Regions from separate parts of the Streptomyces sp. XY431 genome, predicted to be linked through region 3. Evidence: riboswitches for the same ligand, from Rfam matches in the RefSeq annotation. Region 3 holds a riboswitch; each other region holds the start of a gene.
The links. A riboswitch is a leader RNA that binds a small molecule or an ion and turns the genes downstream of it on or off. The one in region 3 is predicted to bind cyclic di-AMP.

Region 1: linked by a shared signal. The riboswitch ahead of ADK60_RS02950 (M23 family metallopeptidase) and the one ahead of ADK60_RS21615 (C40 family peptidase) in region 3 are both predicted to bind cyclic di-AMP.
Region 2: linked by a shared signal. The riboswitch ahead of ADK60_RS42080 (glycoside hydrolase family 16 protein) and the one ahead of ADK60_RS21615 (C40 family peptidase) in region 3 are both predicted to bind cyclic di-AMP.
Region 4: linked by a shared signal. The riboswitch ahead of ADK60_RS36280 (transglycosylase family protein) and the one ahead of ADK60_RS21615 (C40 family peptidase) in region 3 are both predicted to bind cyclic di-AMP.

The regions. Positions count from the first base shown of each region.
Region 1 is NZ_LGDO01000015.1:2,077-5,858, reverse strand. It holds gene ADK60_RS02955 (MFS transporter) at 1-1,409, opposite strand, end outside; cyclic di-AMP (ydaO/yuaA leader) riboswitch at 1,719-1,884, shown strand; gene ADK60_RS02950 (M23 family metallopeptidase) at 1,888-2,934, shown strand; gene ADK60_RS02945 (DUF2470 domain-containing protein) at 3,198-3,782, opposite strand, start outside.
Region 2 is NZ_LGDO01000184.1:11,913-15,694, reverse strand. It holds gene ADK60_RS19440 (IclR family transcriptional regulator) at 1-274, shown strand, start outside; gene ADK60_RS19435 (hypothetical protein) at 441-1,064, shown strand; gene ADK60_RS42080 (glycoside hydrolase family 16 protein) at 1,092-2,345, opposite strand; cyclic di-AMP (ydaO/yuaA leader) riboswitch at 2,349-2,516, opposite strand; gene ADK60_RS19425 (MoaF-related domain-containing protein) at 2,830-3,159, shown strand; gene ADK60_RS19420 (alpha/beta hydrolase) at 3,211-3,782, opposite strand, start outside.
Region 3 is NZ_LGDO01000230.1:85,484-89,265, reverse strand. It holds gene ADK60_RS21620 (C40 family peptidase) at 1-702, shown strand, start outside; cyclic di-AMP (ydaO/yuaA leader) riboswitch at 1,032-1,198, shown strand; gene ADK60_RS21615 (C40 family peptidase) at 1,209-2,381, shown strand; gene ADK60_RS21610 (C40 family peptidase) at 2,635-3,699, shown strand.
Region 4 is NZ_LGDO01000503.1:18,596-22,377, reverse strand. It holds gene ADK60_RS36285 (hypothetical protein) at 1-1,029, opposite strand, end outside; cyclic di-AMP (ydaO/yuaA leader) riboswitch at 1,295-1,462, shown strand; gene ADK60_RS36280 (transglycosylase family protein) at 1,449-2,699, shown strand; gene ADK60_RS36275 (hypothetical protein) at 2,858-3,058, shown strand; gene ADK60_RS36270 (LacI family DNA-binding transcriptional regulator) at 3,127-3,782, opposite strand, start outside.

The DNA.
Region 1 (3,782 bases), on a different contig from region 3:
TCCTCCGGGGCCAGGACGTTGCCGTGGACGGTGGCCAGGGCGGTGAGTCCGCCCGCCACGAGCAGTCCGGCGCAGATCAGCATCGCGGTGTGGAAGGCGGAGTCGACCGCCGACGGCACCTGGTAGGCGTCGCCGCTCAGACCCGCCAGCGCGGGCAGTGCGGCGACCGCCAGCAGACCGGCCGCCCGGGCCGCGGCGTTGTTGACCCCGCTCGCGATGCCCGCGTGCCGTACTTCGACCGCCGCCAGCACGGTCGCGGTCAGCGGTGCGACCAGCAGCACCATCCCGCTCCCCATCACCGCGACGGCCGGCAGCACGTCCGTCCAGTAGGAGGCGTCGGGCCCGATCCGCAGCATCAGCAGCACGCCCACCGCGCACAGCAGCGGGCCGACGGTGAGCGGCAGCCGGGGGCCGATCCGTTTGCCCAGCCGGCCCGCCCGGGCGGAGAGCGCCAGCATGATCACGGTGATCGGCACCAGTGCCAGTCCGGAGACCAGCGGGGAGAAGCCGGAGACGATCTGCAGCTGGACGACCAGGAGGAAGAAGACCCCGCTGAACGCCGCGTACACGGCGAGGGTGACCAGGTTGACGGCGGTGAACAGCCGTGAGGAGAACAGGCCCAGCGGCAGCATCGGCTCCGGGGTGCGGCGCTCGACCACAATGAAGGCGGCGCCGAGCAGGAGGCCGGCCGTGCCGGTGACCCAGACCGTGGCGGAGAGTCCGCCCCCGGCGGCGGTCAGCGCATAGGTGATCGAGCCGAGCGCGAGGGCGGCCAGCACCGCGCCGAGCACGTCGAAGCGTCCGGTCGAGCTCTCGTCCCGGCTCTCCGGGACGTGCCGGGCGGCCACCACGATCACCATCGCGGCCAGCGGCAGGTTCAGCAGGAAGATCCAGCGCCAGCCCGGGCCGTCCACCAGCCAGCCGCCGAGGAACGGGCCGACCGCCGCCGACACCCCGCCGAGGCCGGACCAGAGGCCGACCGCCGCCGAGCGGTCGTCCGGATGGAACACCGCCTGGAGCATCGCCAGCGAGCCCGGGGTGAGCAGCGCTCCGCCGATGCCCTGCACGGCGCGGGCCGCGATCAGCACCTCGATGGTCGGCGCGGCGGCGCAGGCGGCGGACGCGGCGGCGAACCAGACCACGCCCAGCAGGAAGATCCGCCGCCGTCCGTACCGGTCGCCGAGCGCGCCGCCGAGCAGGATCAGGCCCGCCAGGGTGAGCAGATAGGCGTTGAGCGTCCATTGCAGGGCGTCGAGTTGGGCGCCGAGATCGGTGCCGATCCGGGGCAGTGCGACGTTCACGACGGTTCCGTCGAGCATCGCCATGCTGGAACCGAGCACCGTCGCCAGAAGTACCCAGCGACCCTGCGCGGTGCCCAACCGCAGGGTGCCTGCATCGGTGGTGGTCACGGCCCATGGTGGGGCCCCCGGGGCCGAAGTGACAAGGGTCACCGGGGGTGTGTCGGGGATGTCCGTTCCGTGAGTGATCGTGTGCGCACTGATGACGACATCGGCGGAGGGTGGCGGATCACGTGCGCGCAGTGAATGGATTGTGTGCGTACTGTGCATATCCCTGATGCGGAGCGTCACGGTGTTCCGGACTTTGGTCCCGGGTTCCGGAGATCGACATTGCTTCACCCGAACGGATGGGTTTTAGTTCAGCGACCGCCCGGCGTCAGCCCGGGTGGCCACCGGGTGGAACGCCTAGTCCTGCCGCTGCCCGGTGGTTCGCAACGAACTCTGTACGGCAGGAGCGGGGGACCCACAGGTAAGTCGCCGGACCCGAATTGACGGTCCGGCTTGGGGTGAAGCCGCATTTCTCTGCGGCCGGGCAACTCCAGCCCGAACCCGACAGCTCACCTCGCAGGCGTCGGAGAGGACAGCTTCCATGCCCGCACAGGCACGTCGTATCGCCATGCCCCGCGCCGTCCGCATCGGCATCGCCACCGCCGTCACCGGCGCCGCCTTCGCCCTTCCGCTGGTGACCACCGTCACCGCCCAGGCGCACGAGGCCCCGGCCGCCGGCCAGACGCAGCAGAGCAGCACCTGGACCGGCGCCGCCAGCGTCGACGCCGCGCCGGCTGCCGCCGAGAACGCTCCGGTTGCCCCGGCTGCCGCCGCCGCTCCCGCCGCCGAGGCCGCTCCGGCCGCTCCGGTCGACTACAAGGTCGTCGGCGGGGACACCCTGTCGAAGATCGCCGACGCGAAGAACGTCGAGGGTGGCTGGAAGGCGCTGTTCGAGCACAACCGCTCGGTCATCGGCGCCAACCCGAACCTCATCTTCCCGGGTCAGCACCTCGCGCTCGGCGCCAAGGCCGCCGAGGCCGCGAAGCCCGCCGCCCCGGCCGAGGCCGCCAAGCCGGCCGCTCCCGCCGCCAAGGCGCAGACCTCGCAGGACTCGGTGAAGCCGGCCGCTCCGGCCGCGAAGCCGGCGGCCCCGGCTGCCAAGCCGGCTGCCCAGCCCGCCGTTCAAGCTGTCGTCGCCCCGGTCGCGAAGCCGGCCGCCGCGGCTCCGGTCGCCGCCACCTCCGGCTTCTTCGCCCCGCTGGCCAACCCGAAGCTCGGCACCGCCTACGGCGTGGCCGGCTCGATGTGGGCCTCCGGCCACCACACCGGCGCCGACTTCGTCGCTGCCACCGGCACCCCGCTGCGCGCGGTCGCGGCCGGCACCGTGGTGAAGGCCGGCAACGGCGGCGCCTACGGCAACGAGGTCGAGATCAAGCTCGCCGACGGCAAGTACGCCGAGTACGCGCACCTGTCCTCGATCGGCGTGTCCATCGGTCAGACCGTCACCGCCGGCCAGCAGATCGGCCTCTCCGGTGCGACCGGCAACGTGACCGGCCCGCACCTGCACTTCGAGATCCGCACGGGCTCGGAGTACGGCTCGGACATCGACCCGATCGCCTACCTGCGGGCGCACGGCGTCGCGATCTGACCCTCGGTCGGATCATCTGCCACCGCTGGGTGCGGGGCGAAAACGACCTCCCGGAATGGTCATGTCGGGTGACCGCTGGACCGGGTGGACGCCGCACCTGAGCGGATCGACGGGCGCGGGACACGCCCGTCCTGCCGGCCGGCCCGGCTCGCGAGATCTTTCTCGTGGGCCGGGCCGGCCGTCGTCGTGCCGGGGTCCGCTGCCGCAGAGTTGACCACGCGTCAGTGTCGTTGCGGGGAAGGCTGGTTCGGCTTCCTTTGGGTTCAGGACCGGTGAGCGGCGGGCTCCTGCTCGGCGGCGGCCAGCAGTTGGTGCACCCGGTGACCGAACTCGTCGGCGTCGCGGGCCGGTTCGAGGAAGACCAGCCGGACGTCGCGGTGGCCGTACGGGTGGTCCAGGCGGAGCACCAGGCCGTACCGGTCGAGGGCGAGCGGGCGGATGTCGGGACGGTCGGCGAGCAGTGCCGGGTCGAGCAGCCGGGTGAGTACGGCGAGCGCGTCGGGGTGGTCGTCGGCGAGGTGGGTGAGCAGTCCGGCCTCGTAGCGGGCCAGCGGGTCGGGGGCGGCCGCCGCGAGGTCGGCGCCGGTGATCGCGGTGGTGCCGTACGGGGTCGAGAGCACGGCGTGCGCGACGTCCAGGTGGAGGTGCACGCTCAGGCCGTCGTCGGCGAGGTGGGCGAGGTGGAGCCGCCCGGCCAGGGTGAGACGCCCGCGGACCCGGTCACGGACGGCCACCGGGGCGATGTCGGTGAGGCCGAGCACGACGGCGAGGCCGTCCTGCTCGCGGGCGGCGGCGGAGGTCACCGGGGAGTCGAGCGGCGCGCGCAACCGGAGCCGGGAGCCGTGCAC
Region 2 (3,782 bases), on a different contig from region 3:
CGCGCACACCCCGCACACCGTCACCGACCCGCAGGAGCTGATGGCCCAGCTCGCCGAGGCGCGCGAGCGCGGCTATGTGGTCGACGACCAGGAGCAGGAGATCGGCGTGCGCTGCATCGCCCTCGCCGTTCCCGGCGCACCGACCCCGACGGCGCTGTCCGTCTCCGGCCCGGAGGCCCGGATCAGGGCGCTGGAGGAGCAGGCCGGCGCGGCGTCGCTGGTGCCAGTGATGCACGGGATCGCGGCCCGGCTGGGCCAGGTCCTGGCACCCTGACGTTCGGTCGCAGACGCGGCACGCCCGGGCGTTCACCCGTTCGAGCCACCCTTCGAGCCGCCCGAGGGCGGGTTGCCCCGGCCCCGGACACCCGTCGGCCACGCTGGTGCGGACGCGGCCCGCGACGGCGCGGGCGCGCCGGACACGAAGGGCAGGGTGAGCGGCGATGACCCGCAGCGGTTCCGTTCGAAGGCTTCTCGGCAGGTCGTTGGTGACGGGGTGCACGGTGGCGGTGCTGGCCGCCGGACAGGCCGGCGCGGTCTGTCCGCCGGACGACAAGACGCCCGCACCCGGGACGAGCGCCCCGGCACCGGGGGCCGGTGATCCCGGGGCCGCGGATCCGGGCACGACCGCCGACCCGGCCGCGGCGGCGGTGCCCTCGGACTCCGACCTCTACGTCGTCCGGATCGACCCGGAGCCGGCCGCGCCCGGCGGCACCACCACCCTGCACGCCTTCGTCGGCAACCTCGGTCCGGACCGGACCGCCTCGCCGTTCACCGTCGTGGTCACCCTGCCGGCGGGGGTGACGGCCGAGGGGCCGTTCTTCCCGGAGAACTGCTACGAGTTCCAGAACGGCCACCGGGTGCGCTGCACCTTCCCGGCCGGTCTGCCGAAGTTCCGCAGCGCGACGGCCCTGATCCCGCTCCGGCTCTCCCCCGACGTCCCCGTCGGCGAGCTGACGGGCGGCTACGTCGCGGTGCGCGGCGACGACGACCGGAACGACGCGAACAACCGGCAGCCGTTCACGATCGAGGTCGTCGAGACCACAGGTCCGAGGCCGGCCGTCTGACCGTCGGCCCCGGACCTGTGGCCGCTGCTAGCGGTACACCCGGACGTAGTCCGCCGCGAAGGTGATCGGCGTGGTGCCCGAGGGCGCGGGGTGGTAGTTCCCCGCGCTCAGGGACAGGTTGAGGATCGGGTACGCCGCCCAGTCGGCGCCGACACCCTTGCCGTCCGAGAAGACCTTGGTGCCGTTGATGTACCAGTCGACCGAGCTCGCACCGTAGTGGGTGCCGATGGTGACCCAGCCGTCCTTCGCGATCGCCTTGGCGTCGGTGAGGTACAGGTGGCCCGGGTTGATGTGGTTGGTCAGCTCCAGCAGGTTCGGGTTGTCGGTGTGGTACTCGAAGGAGTCGATCTCCCCGTGGGTGCCGCTGGTGCTGTTCCACGTCCAGAGCGCCGGCCAGGCGCCGGTGCCGGCGGGGAGCTTGACCCGGGTCTCGATGTAGTCGCCGGTCTTCACCTTGAAGCCCTCGCTGGAGTACTCGGTGGTGAGCAGCCCGGTGTCCCAGGCCTGCTTGCCGTTCTCCAGCGTGTGCGTGCTCGGCCTGGCGGTGAAGGTGGCGACGCCGCCGGAGACGGCGACGTTGTTCTTGTTCAGCCAGTCGAGCTTGTTGTCGTTCGGGTTGTGGTCGCCGTAGTGGTAGGAGCTGCTCCGGTCGGCGGTCCAGCGGGAGCCGAGGGCGAGGCTGTTGAAGTCGTCGGACCAGGTGAGCTGCTTGCCGGCGACCGGGGCACCCGTGGTGGGGGTGGTGGGCGTCGGCGTGGGGGTCGGCGTCGGGGTGGCGGCGGAGACGACGAGCTGGCGGGAGGGCAGGTTGTGCCAGCCGCCGGCGCTGTCCTGCCAGAAGCCGAACTGGGTGTAGGTGCCGGCCGCCAGAGTGCGGGTACCGGTGGTGATCGACAGGCCGGCGGGGCAGACCTGGACGTTGCTCCTGTTGCCGGGGAAGTCGAGGTTGCGCCCGGCCGCGTCGCGGATGCCGACGCCGACGGTCTTCGCGGTGAAGCAGGACGAGGAGTGCAGCGTGAGCGAGGCGGCCGTCGCCTTGCCCGCGACCATGGTGGCCGGGGCGAGCTTGTCCTGGGTGACGGTCGGCAGAGCGGCGGCCTGGGCGCCGGTCACGGCCGGAAGGCCGAGCAGTCCGGCACCGGTGACGGCGAGCGCCCCGGTCGCGGCGAGGGCGGCGGTGCGGCCCCGGTGGGAGGGACGGGCGTGGCGGGCGGCCGGGCGGCGGGCCTGGAGGCCCGGGTTCCGGGCAGGCCGAGGGGGCTGCGGGGAGGCAGTGGGCATGGCAGTGGTCCTCTGCGACGCCTACGAGGTGAGCTGTCGGGTTCGGGCGCGAGGTTGCCCGGCCGTCCGGAGAGCGGCTTCACCCCTAGCCTCGACACACGCGCACGGTTGGCGCGCGGCCGGGCACTGACCTGGGTCCCCCGCTCCCGTCCGCTGTGGTGCTCGATTGCCGGCCGGCGGGTGGACGGGACTCGGCGTCCCGACGGCGGGGCTCCGCTGTGGCGGAAGCCTCTGCAGGCTAGGCAGGCCGTCCGCGCACGGACAACCTTCCCGGGGCGGTTGTCGCGCAGCTCACACCGCCGCCCCGCGCCCCCGGCGACCGTTCCAGGCGGGCCGTGGTGGCCGTGGTGGCGGGTCCGGCGGGGAAAGTGCGCCACGGAGGCGGGGTGGTCGGATAGGTTGGAGATCCATCCGCGTCCGGAACCGTCCGGGTCGCAGCGAGCACCACGACAGCACGTCCAGAGACGAGGAGACCCGCCCCACCATGACCGCGTCCCTGCCCGCCTTCGCCGGCCGTACCTTCCTGTTCCGGGTCGACAACGGCGCGGCGTTCCGCAACGCGTACTCGGCCGACGGCAAGCGGCTGCGCTGGGAGGGCCTCGGCGAATCGGCGGGCCAGTGGGAGGACGTCTCCCTGCATGTCGCCGAGGTCGGCCCGCAGCTCTACTTCGTCAGCTGGACCGAGGTGAGCGGCATCACCGTGAGCCACGTCATGGACCTGACCCGGATGACGGTCCGCGCGTTCTGGACGTACGAGGGCGAGGGCGGCCGGGTCGGCGAGCTGCACACCGGCACCCTGGAGCAGGTGGCCTGAGCACCCCGAGCGCCCGCCCGCGGGTCCCGGCCGGACACCCGGGCGGTCGGGTCAGGCCGACGGACTGGCGGCCGGGACCGTCAGGCGCTGGGAGATCCACTCCAGTGAGGACGGGAGCAGCTTGCTCCAGGTCTCGAAGTTGTGGCCGCCGGTCTCCAGCATGCTGTAGGAGACCTTCATCGGGCCGTGCGCGGCGGCCACGAACGCCTCGGTCTCGCGCCGGTAGTTGCCGTCGCCCTCCCGGGTGCCGGCCAGCAGCACGGAGATCGCGGGCTGCGGCAGGTTCTTGAGACGCCACATCAGGTCGGCCTCGTTGCGGCGCTGTTCGCTGCCGTTGTAGAGGTCGCCGGTGCTCGGGTCGTCGGCCGCCTGGTAGTAGCCGGAGAGCGAGACGGCGGTCGGGTAGACGTCGGGGTGACGCATCGCCAGCTTGAGCGCGCAGTAGCCGCCGGTGGAGTTGCCCATGAACGCCCAGGCCCGCGGGTCGGCGGAGACCCGGTAGGTGGCCTGGATCGCCGAGGGCACGTCCTTGGCGAAGTAGGCGTCGGTCTGCGGACCGCCCGGGACGTCCTCGCACTCGGTGTCCTGCGGCAGCGCGGGCGAGGGGCGCACCAGCACCAGCA
Region 3 (3,782 bases):
CCGTCCGTCCAGCTGATGCTCACCTCCGACCCGTCCGGGTACCTGGACAAGGCCTCCAGCGTGCAGCAGGCCAGCTCCAGCCAGGCCGAGGCGCTCAAGGGCCTGCAGGACCAGCAGCGCCGGCTCGACCAGCAGAAGAGCGAGGCGGCCGCCGTGCTGGCCTCGCTGGACACCACCACCAAGGACCTGAACCAGTCCAAGGCCGAGGTCGGCAAGAAGCTCAAGGACGCCCAGGACCTGCTGAACTCGCTCAGCGCCGCCGATCGCGCGGCCGTGAAGGCGGCGCAGCAGCAGGCCGACCGCGCCTCGCGCGGCACCGAGCGCACCGACCTGGGCAGCCTGCCGCAGGCCAGTGGCATGGCCGGCGCCGCGGTTTCCAACGCGATGGGCAAGCAGGGCTCGCCGTACGTCTGGGGCGCCACGGGCCCGAGCACCTTCGACTGCTCCGGCCTGATGGTCTGGGCGTACGGGAAGGCCGGCGTCTCGCTGCCGCGGACCTCGCAGGCGCAGGGCAACTACGGCACCCGGGTGCCGTCCCTGGCCGAGGCCCAGCCGGGCGATCTGATCATCTACCGCCCCGACCGCAGCCACGTCGGTATGTACATCGGCAACGGCATGGTGGTGCACGCGCCGCACACCGGTGACGTGGTGAAGGTGATGAAGGCCGACGCCATGCAGATCAACACGATCCGCCGGGTCTGACGGTCCGCCACGACACTCCCGGGGGCGGTTCTCGGCCTCTGTGATCAGCGCCACCTCCGATCGGGGGTGGCGCTGGGGTTTGGGTCGGGCGTTCGGCCGTCCAGGTGGAAATGATCAGCCTGATGTGGGGATGTGATCACGCTCGGTCATATTCACAAAGGAACTTGGGAATTCTTCTGGCTTTTTTCTGACAAGGATTTGAACGGATCACGGATCTGTTACTAGGGTCGTGCTTCGAACCTCGCACAGTCGATCACCCAGCCTGGGTGGCGGTGGGGTTCACCGCCGAGTTCGCGAAGCAGCCGGGCGGGGCCTCAGGTGCCCGCCCGAACCAGACCCAGCAGTCCGGGGTCAGCTGTGGAGCGGAGCCGGGGAACCACGTTCCTCCGGGGTGAATCGGCGCCAGGTCGGCCGCTCGCGCGGACGGTGAGGCGTCGTAGGGCACGCTTCCGCCCGAACCCGTCAGCTCACCCGGTAGGCGGATGAGGAAGAAGGAGTCCGCCTTCGTGGCGTCCCATCGTCGTCCCAAGCCCGCCGGCCGTACCCGGGTCTCGATCATGACCGGTCTCGCCGCCGCTGCCGTCGCCCTCTCCGCGCAGTCCGGCGCCCACGCCGACCCCGCGCCGACCAAGGACCAGGTCAAGGAGCAGGTCGACCAGCTCAACGAGCAGGCCGAGGTCGCGACCGAGAAGTACAACGGCGCCCAGGCCAAGCAGCAGGAGCTGCAGAAGCAGGTCGCCGAGCTGCAGGACAAGGTGGCCCGCCAGCAGGCCGTGGTGACGGAGGCCCAGGGCGGCCTCTCCGAGATCGCCGGCGAGCAGTACCGCACCGGCGGCATATCGCAGACCGTCCAGCTGATGCTGTCCGCCAGCCCGGACAACTTCCTCAGCCAGGCCGACGCCCTGAACCAGGCCGGTTCCACCCAGTCCGGCGCGCTGAAGGAGCTCCAGGAGCAGCAGCGCAGGCTCGACCAGGACCGCACCGAGACCCAGACCAAGCTCGGCGAGCTGGAGTCCACCACCCAGCAGCTGAAGACCTCCAAGGACGAGGTCCAGGGCAAGCTGGCGAAGGCCCAGCAGCTGCTCAACACCCTCACCGAGCAGGAGCGCCAGGCCCTCCGCGCGGCCGAGGAGAAGGCCGCCGCCGAGGCCAAGGCGAAGGCGGACGCCGCGAAGGCCGAGGCCGCCAAGGCCGCCAAGGCGAAGGCGGACGCCGAGCGCGCCACCCGCGACACCAACCGCAGCGACCTGAGCGCGTCCGCACCCACCTCCGCGTCGACGCCCGCGCCCGCCGCCGCGGCCAAGCCGGCCGCGCCCGCCGCCAACGGCTCGCGCGCCGCCGCCGCTATCGCCGCCGCCGAGAGCAAGCTCGGTGCCCCGTACGTCTACGGCGCCACCGGCCCGAACTCCTTCGACTGCTCCGGCCTCACCGGCTGGGCGTACGCCCAGGCGGGTGTGTCGCTGCCGCGCACCTCGCAGGAGCAGGCCAACGCCGGTACCCGGATCGGCTCGGACATCTCCCAGGCCCAGCCCGGCGATCTGGTGATCTTCTACGGCGACCGCCACCACGTCGGCATCTACGTCGGCGGCGGCCAGGTCATCCACGCCCCGAAGCCGGGTGCGTCGGTCCGCTACGAGTCGGCGTCCAACATGCCGGTCAACACCATCGTGCGCCTCTGACCCCCGGGTCGGCAGACTCCCGGCAGGCCCGGTCTCCCCTCGGGGGAGGCCGGGCCTGCGGCTTTCCCCCGGTCACCGGGAACTCCGGCGGGCGAACCGGTCTGATGTCCGATCAGTGACTGAATATTCGGATTCGGAGGGGTTTGGAAACGGTTGCCCTGACTCGCTAACGTCTGCCACCGGACGCCCGCTTCGACAGCCGCCCGGTCCGGTGCGGCGGCGGGTCCGGGCCCAGGATCGGAGCCGACGTCGAATGACCGCGCACCGCCGTTCCCCGCTGTCAGGTGTCCACACGCTCGCCCGGGCGCTGGTGCTCACCGCGGCGGCCACCACCGCGCTGGGCGTGGCGACCGGCGGCACCGCGCAGGCGGCTCCCGGCGCGCCCGACACCCCGGCGAACCGCAAGGACGTCAAGGCCCAGGTGGAGCAGCTCTACGACGAGGCCGAGCAGGCCTCGGAGCGGTTCAACGCCGCCCAGGAGGCCCAGCAGCGGCTCCAGCACGAGACCGGCACGCTCCAGCAGCAGATCGCCCTCTCCCAGGACGAGCTCAACCAGCTGCGCGGCGACCTCGCCACCGTGGCCGGGGCGGAGTACCGGGGCGGCGGGATGGCACAGACCGTCCAACTGATGCTCTCCACCGACCCGGAGGGCTACCTCTCCCGGGCCCGCAGCCTCGACCAGGCCGCCGAGCGGCAGAACGAGACCCTGCACGAGGTGCTGGGCCGTCAGCGGGTGCTCGACCAGCGCCGGGCCGAGGCCTCGGCCAAGCTCGCCGAGCTGGAACAGACCCGCAAGGCGCTGGCCGACGGCAAGCAGCAGATCCAGCAGCGGCTCACCAGGGCGCAGCGGCTGCTCAACAGCCTCGGCGCCACCGAACGCGCCCGGCTCGCCGCCCAGGACGCCCGCGAGGCCGAGCAGCGCGCCACCCGGGGCACCGACCGGCTGGACCTCGGCACCACCCCGCCCGCCTCCGAGCGCGGCGGCGCCGCGCTGGCCGCCGCGGTGCGGATGATCGGCTCGCCCTACGTCTACGGATCCACCGGGCCCAAGGCCTTCGACTGCTCCGGTCTGATGTACTACAGCTGGCGGCAGGCCGGAGTGACCCTGCCGCGCACCTCGCAGGCCCAGGCGTACGCCGGGCAGCGGGTCAGCATCTCCGAAGCACGGCCGGGAGACCTGGTGATCTTCTACCGGGACATGCACCACGTCGGGATGTACGCCGGCGGCGGGGTGATCGTGCACGCCCCCTACCCGGGGGCCCGGGTGCGCTACGAGAGCGTCAACGCCATGCCGGTCTCGGGGGTGATCCGGCTCTGAGCCGCCCGCACCCCGCCGGCGGCCGAGGCCCGTCCCGGCGCACCGCCCTGCTGCTCGCGGCCGGCGGCCTCGCCCAGCTGTCG
Region 4 (3,782 bases), on a different contig from region 3:
GCTGCCCTCGACCCGGACGCTGCGGGTGAGGTTGAGCAGCTCGGCGCCGACGGTGACGCCCCCTCCGGCGGCGACCCTGGGGTGCGGGTACTTGAGAGGGGTCGTCAGGGTGACGGTGGTTCCGCTGACGGACCGGACGGTGACGAGGTCGTAGGCGGCGGCGAAGCCGTCCTGGTCGGGCGGGCCGGTCGGGGTGACGGCCAGTTCGTCGCCGGGCAGCCAGCCGGCGGGCGGGGCGGCCAGGTCGACGACGGTGTCGCCGGCCCTGAGCTCACGCTCGGCACGGACCCAGGCGGTCTTGGCGGCGCCGTCCAGCCGCAGGTAGCCGGCGCCGGTGACCCAGAGGCCGACGTCGGTGTCGACCACTTTCATGCCGTCGCCCTGGAAGCGCTTCTCGTCGACGGCGGGGAAGCGGAGGGTGTGGACCCGGTCGCCGTCGGGGGCGAGGGCGAGGGCGCCGCGGATCTCGACGTTGCCCGCGGCGGCGAGGGTGAGGGTGCGGTCGGCGGCGAAGGTGAGGCTGCCGCCCGGCTCGACCAGCAGGGAGCCGACCTCGGCGTCGGTGTCGAGCAGGACCTTGTCGGTGATCCGGACGGCGCTGCGCGGTCCGGGCGGGCTGCCGCCCCAGCCGGCCCGGTCGGACCAGCGGCGGCCGCCCTGGTCGACGGTGGGCGCGGGGGCGGGCTGCTCGGGCGGTCCGGTGCCCGGGGCGGCGGTGGCGGCCGGCGGGGCGGCGCCGTGGCCGCCGTCCTGGCCCATCGGGGCGGCCGCCCCGGGCGGGTCGGTGCCGACGACGGCGGCCGGGGTGACCAGCCGGGTCTCGCCGGTCAGCGAGCGGCGCAGGACCTCCTCGCCGCTGATCGCCGCGAAGGCGGTGCCGACGGCCAGCCAGCGCAGTAATGCGCGGCGGCTTACGGGAGTTCGGGGTGGTTCGGGCGGGATGTCCGCTCTGCGATGTTTTGCCCTGCGATGCGCCCCGCGTGGCCTGGCGGCCGGACGGGCGGCGTCCGACTCCTCGTCGATGCCCATCGGTGCGTAGCCCTCCCCCCGGGCGGCTGCGTCGGCGCCGGCATGGTGCCGACACTCTGAAGCATAGGCAGTTGTGTTGGCCATGACGGGCGTTGCCGGAAATCGGTCATTTCTGATCATGAAGGACAGCGGTTCAGCACGGCTTTCGTAAACTGTGACGGTCATCACACATGTTTGCGGTTTGAAGCCGCCTCTGCTTAACGTGCTCCCCGTTCGTGGCCACACGGACCCAGCCCGTCCGCGACGCCGAGTCCTGCCGTCGGGCGTGCTGGCAGCGCAATACATCACGGCAGGAGCGGGGGAACCACAGGTAGTTCGCCCAGGACCGGTCCACGGACCGGACCCGGGCTAGGGGTGAAGCCGCGTCCACAGCGCGGCCGGGCTACTCCGGCCCGAATCCGACAGCTCACCTCGCAGGCGTGGGAGAGGACCACGTCTTCATGCTGCCCACCAACGGCACCCGTCTGTCCGGCCGCACCCGCCGCGCGATCGCCGCCCTCGGCGTCGCGGGCATCGGCCTCACCGTTCCGTGCCTCACCGCCGGCACCGCCTCGGCCGCCTCCGTCGCCACCTGGGACAAGGTCGCCCAGTGCGAGAGCACCGGCAACTGGAGCATCAACACCGGCAACGGCTTCTACGGCGGCCTCCAGTTCACCAACTCCACCTGGGCCGGGTTCGGCGGCACCGCCTTCGCCGCCCGTGCCGACCTCGCCACCAAGGACCAGCAGATCGCGATCGCCGAGAAGGTGCTCGCGGTGCAGGGCCCCGGCGCCTGGCCGGTCTGCTCGGTCCAGGCCGGTCTGACCAAGGGCGGCACCCCCGCCGCCGTGGACACCTCGGCCGCCGCCGCACCGGCCGCCAAGACCCCGGCCCCGGCCGCCAAGCCCGCCGCCGAGCCCGAGAACCCGGCCCCGGCCGCCTCCGACGCCGCCCAGCAGCGCACCGGCGCCCAGGACTGGCAGAAGTGGCACCGCCAGGCGGGCCAGGATGCCTCCGCCGACTACACCGTGGTCGCCGGCGACTGGCTCTCCTCCATCGCCGACAAGAACAACGTCCAGGGCGGCTGGGAGCGGCTGTACGAGCTCAACCGCGCCACCCTGGCCGAGGGCCCGCACAGCATCTACCCGGGCCAGCACCTGACCCTCGGCGACCGCGCCGAGGCGAAGGCCCCGGCCGCCGACAAGTCCGGCCAGGGCTTCGACTGGTTCAACCGCGCCAAGGACGCGCAGAACGGCTCCGGGACCGCCGCCAAGCCGGCCGCCGAGCCCGCCGCGAAGGCCGAGACCCCGGCCCCCGCCCCGGCCGCCACCGGCAGCATGGCCGCCGCCGTCTCCTTCGCCCAGTCGAAGGTCGGCCAGGCCTACGTCTACGGCGGCACCGGCAACGGCGGCTGGGACTGCTCCGGCCTGACCCAGGCCGCGCTGCGCGCCGCGGGCGTCTCCGTCCCGCGCGTCGCCGCCGACCAGGCCGCCGCGTCCACGCACGTCTCGCTGGACTCGCTCAAGGCCGGCGACCTGCTGTTCTGGTCCAACAACGGCCAGGACTCCGGCGTCTACCACGTCGCGCTCTACGTCGGCGACGGCAAGTACGTCGAGGCCGCCAACCCGAGCTCGGGCGTGCGGGTCCAGACCGTCGCCAACTGGGCTCCGGACTTCGCCGGCCGGGTCTGATCCGGTAGCACCTGGCCCCCGGGGAGAGTCGTCGCTCCTCCCCCCGGGGGCCGAGGCGTGCCCGCCTGCGGCACCGCCGCGACCACGGTCCCGGACAGTCATGGTCAAAGCCCGTCCCGGCGGGCATGCTGCTGCTCAGCACCCGAGGAGGAGTCACCATGGCCCAGGTCACCGTCTCGCTCGACGCCAATCTCGCCATCGACGCGATGATGCTGTCCGGCACCAAGAACCCGCAGGACGCCGTCGAACTGATCCTCCGCGACTTCCTGGAGCGGGGCCGGCGTACCGGGACCCGTACCGGTGACGCCGCCGACGGCCACCGGGTCACCCCGGACCGGCCCATCGTCCAGGAGGGCTGAGCGGAACGCCGAGGGGCCCGGGAGCGGTTCGCTCCCGGGCCCCTCGTGGTGTCCCTCGTGATGTCTCCTCAGCGCGCGCGGCCCCCGGTCGAGCCGCGCATCACCAGCTCCGGCTGGAACATGAACTCCCCGCGCTGGACGGCGTTCCCGCCGACCTCCTCCAGCAGGGCGTCCACGGCCGCGTTGGCCATCGCCTCCACCGGCTGGCGGACCGTGGTCAGCGGCGGCTCGGTGAAAGCTATCAGCGGCGAGTCGTCGAAGCCGACCACCGAGACGTCCTGAGGCACCGCCAGGCCCCGCTGACGGACTGCCCGGATCGCGCCGAGCGCCATCATGTCGCTGCCGCAGACGATCGCCGTGCAGCCCTTGTCCAGCAGCGCCCCGGCCGCCGCGTGCCCGCCCTCCACGCTGAACAGCGTGTGCCGGACGAGCTCCTCGGCCTCCTCCCGGGTGTGCCCGAGCACCTCCCGCAGGGCCGCCGTGAAGCCCTCGATCTTGCGCAGCACCGGCACGTACCGCCGCTGCCCGACGGCCAGCCCGATCCGCTCGTGGCCGAGTTCGGCCAGGTGCTGGACGGCCATCCACATCGCGGCCCGGTCGTCCGGCGAGATGAACGGCGCGTCGATCTTCTCGCTGTAGCCGTTGATCAGCACGAACGGCACCCCGCGCCCGGCCAGCCGGGCGTAGCGGTCGTGGTCGGCGGTGCTGTCGGCGTGCAGGCCCG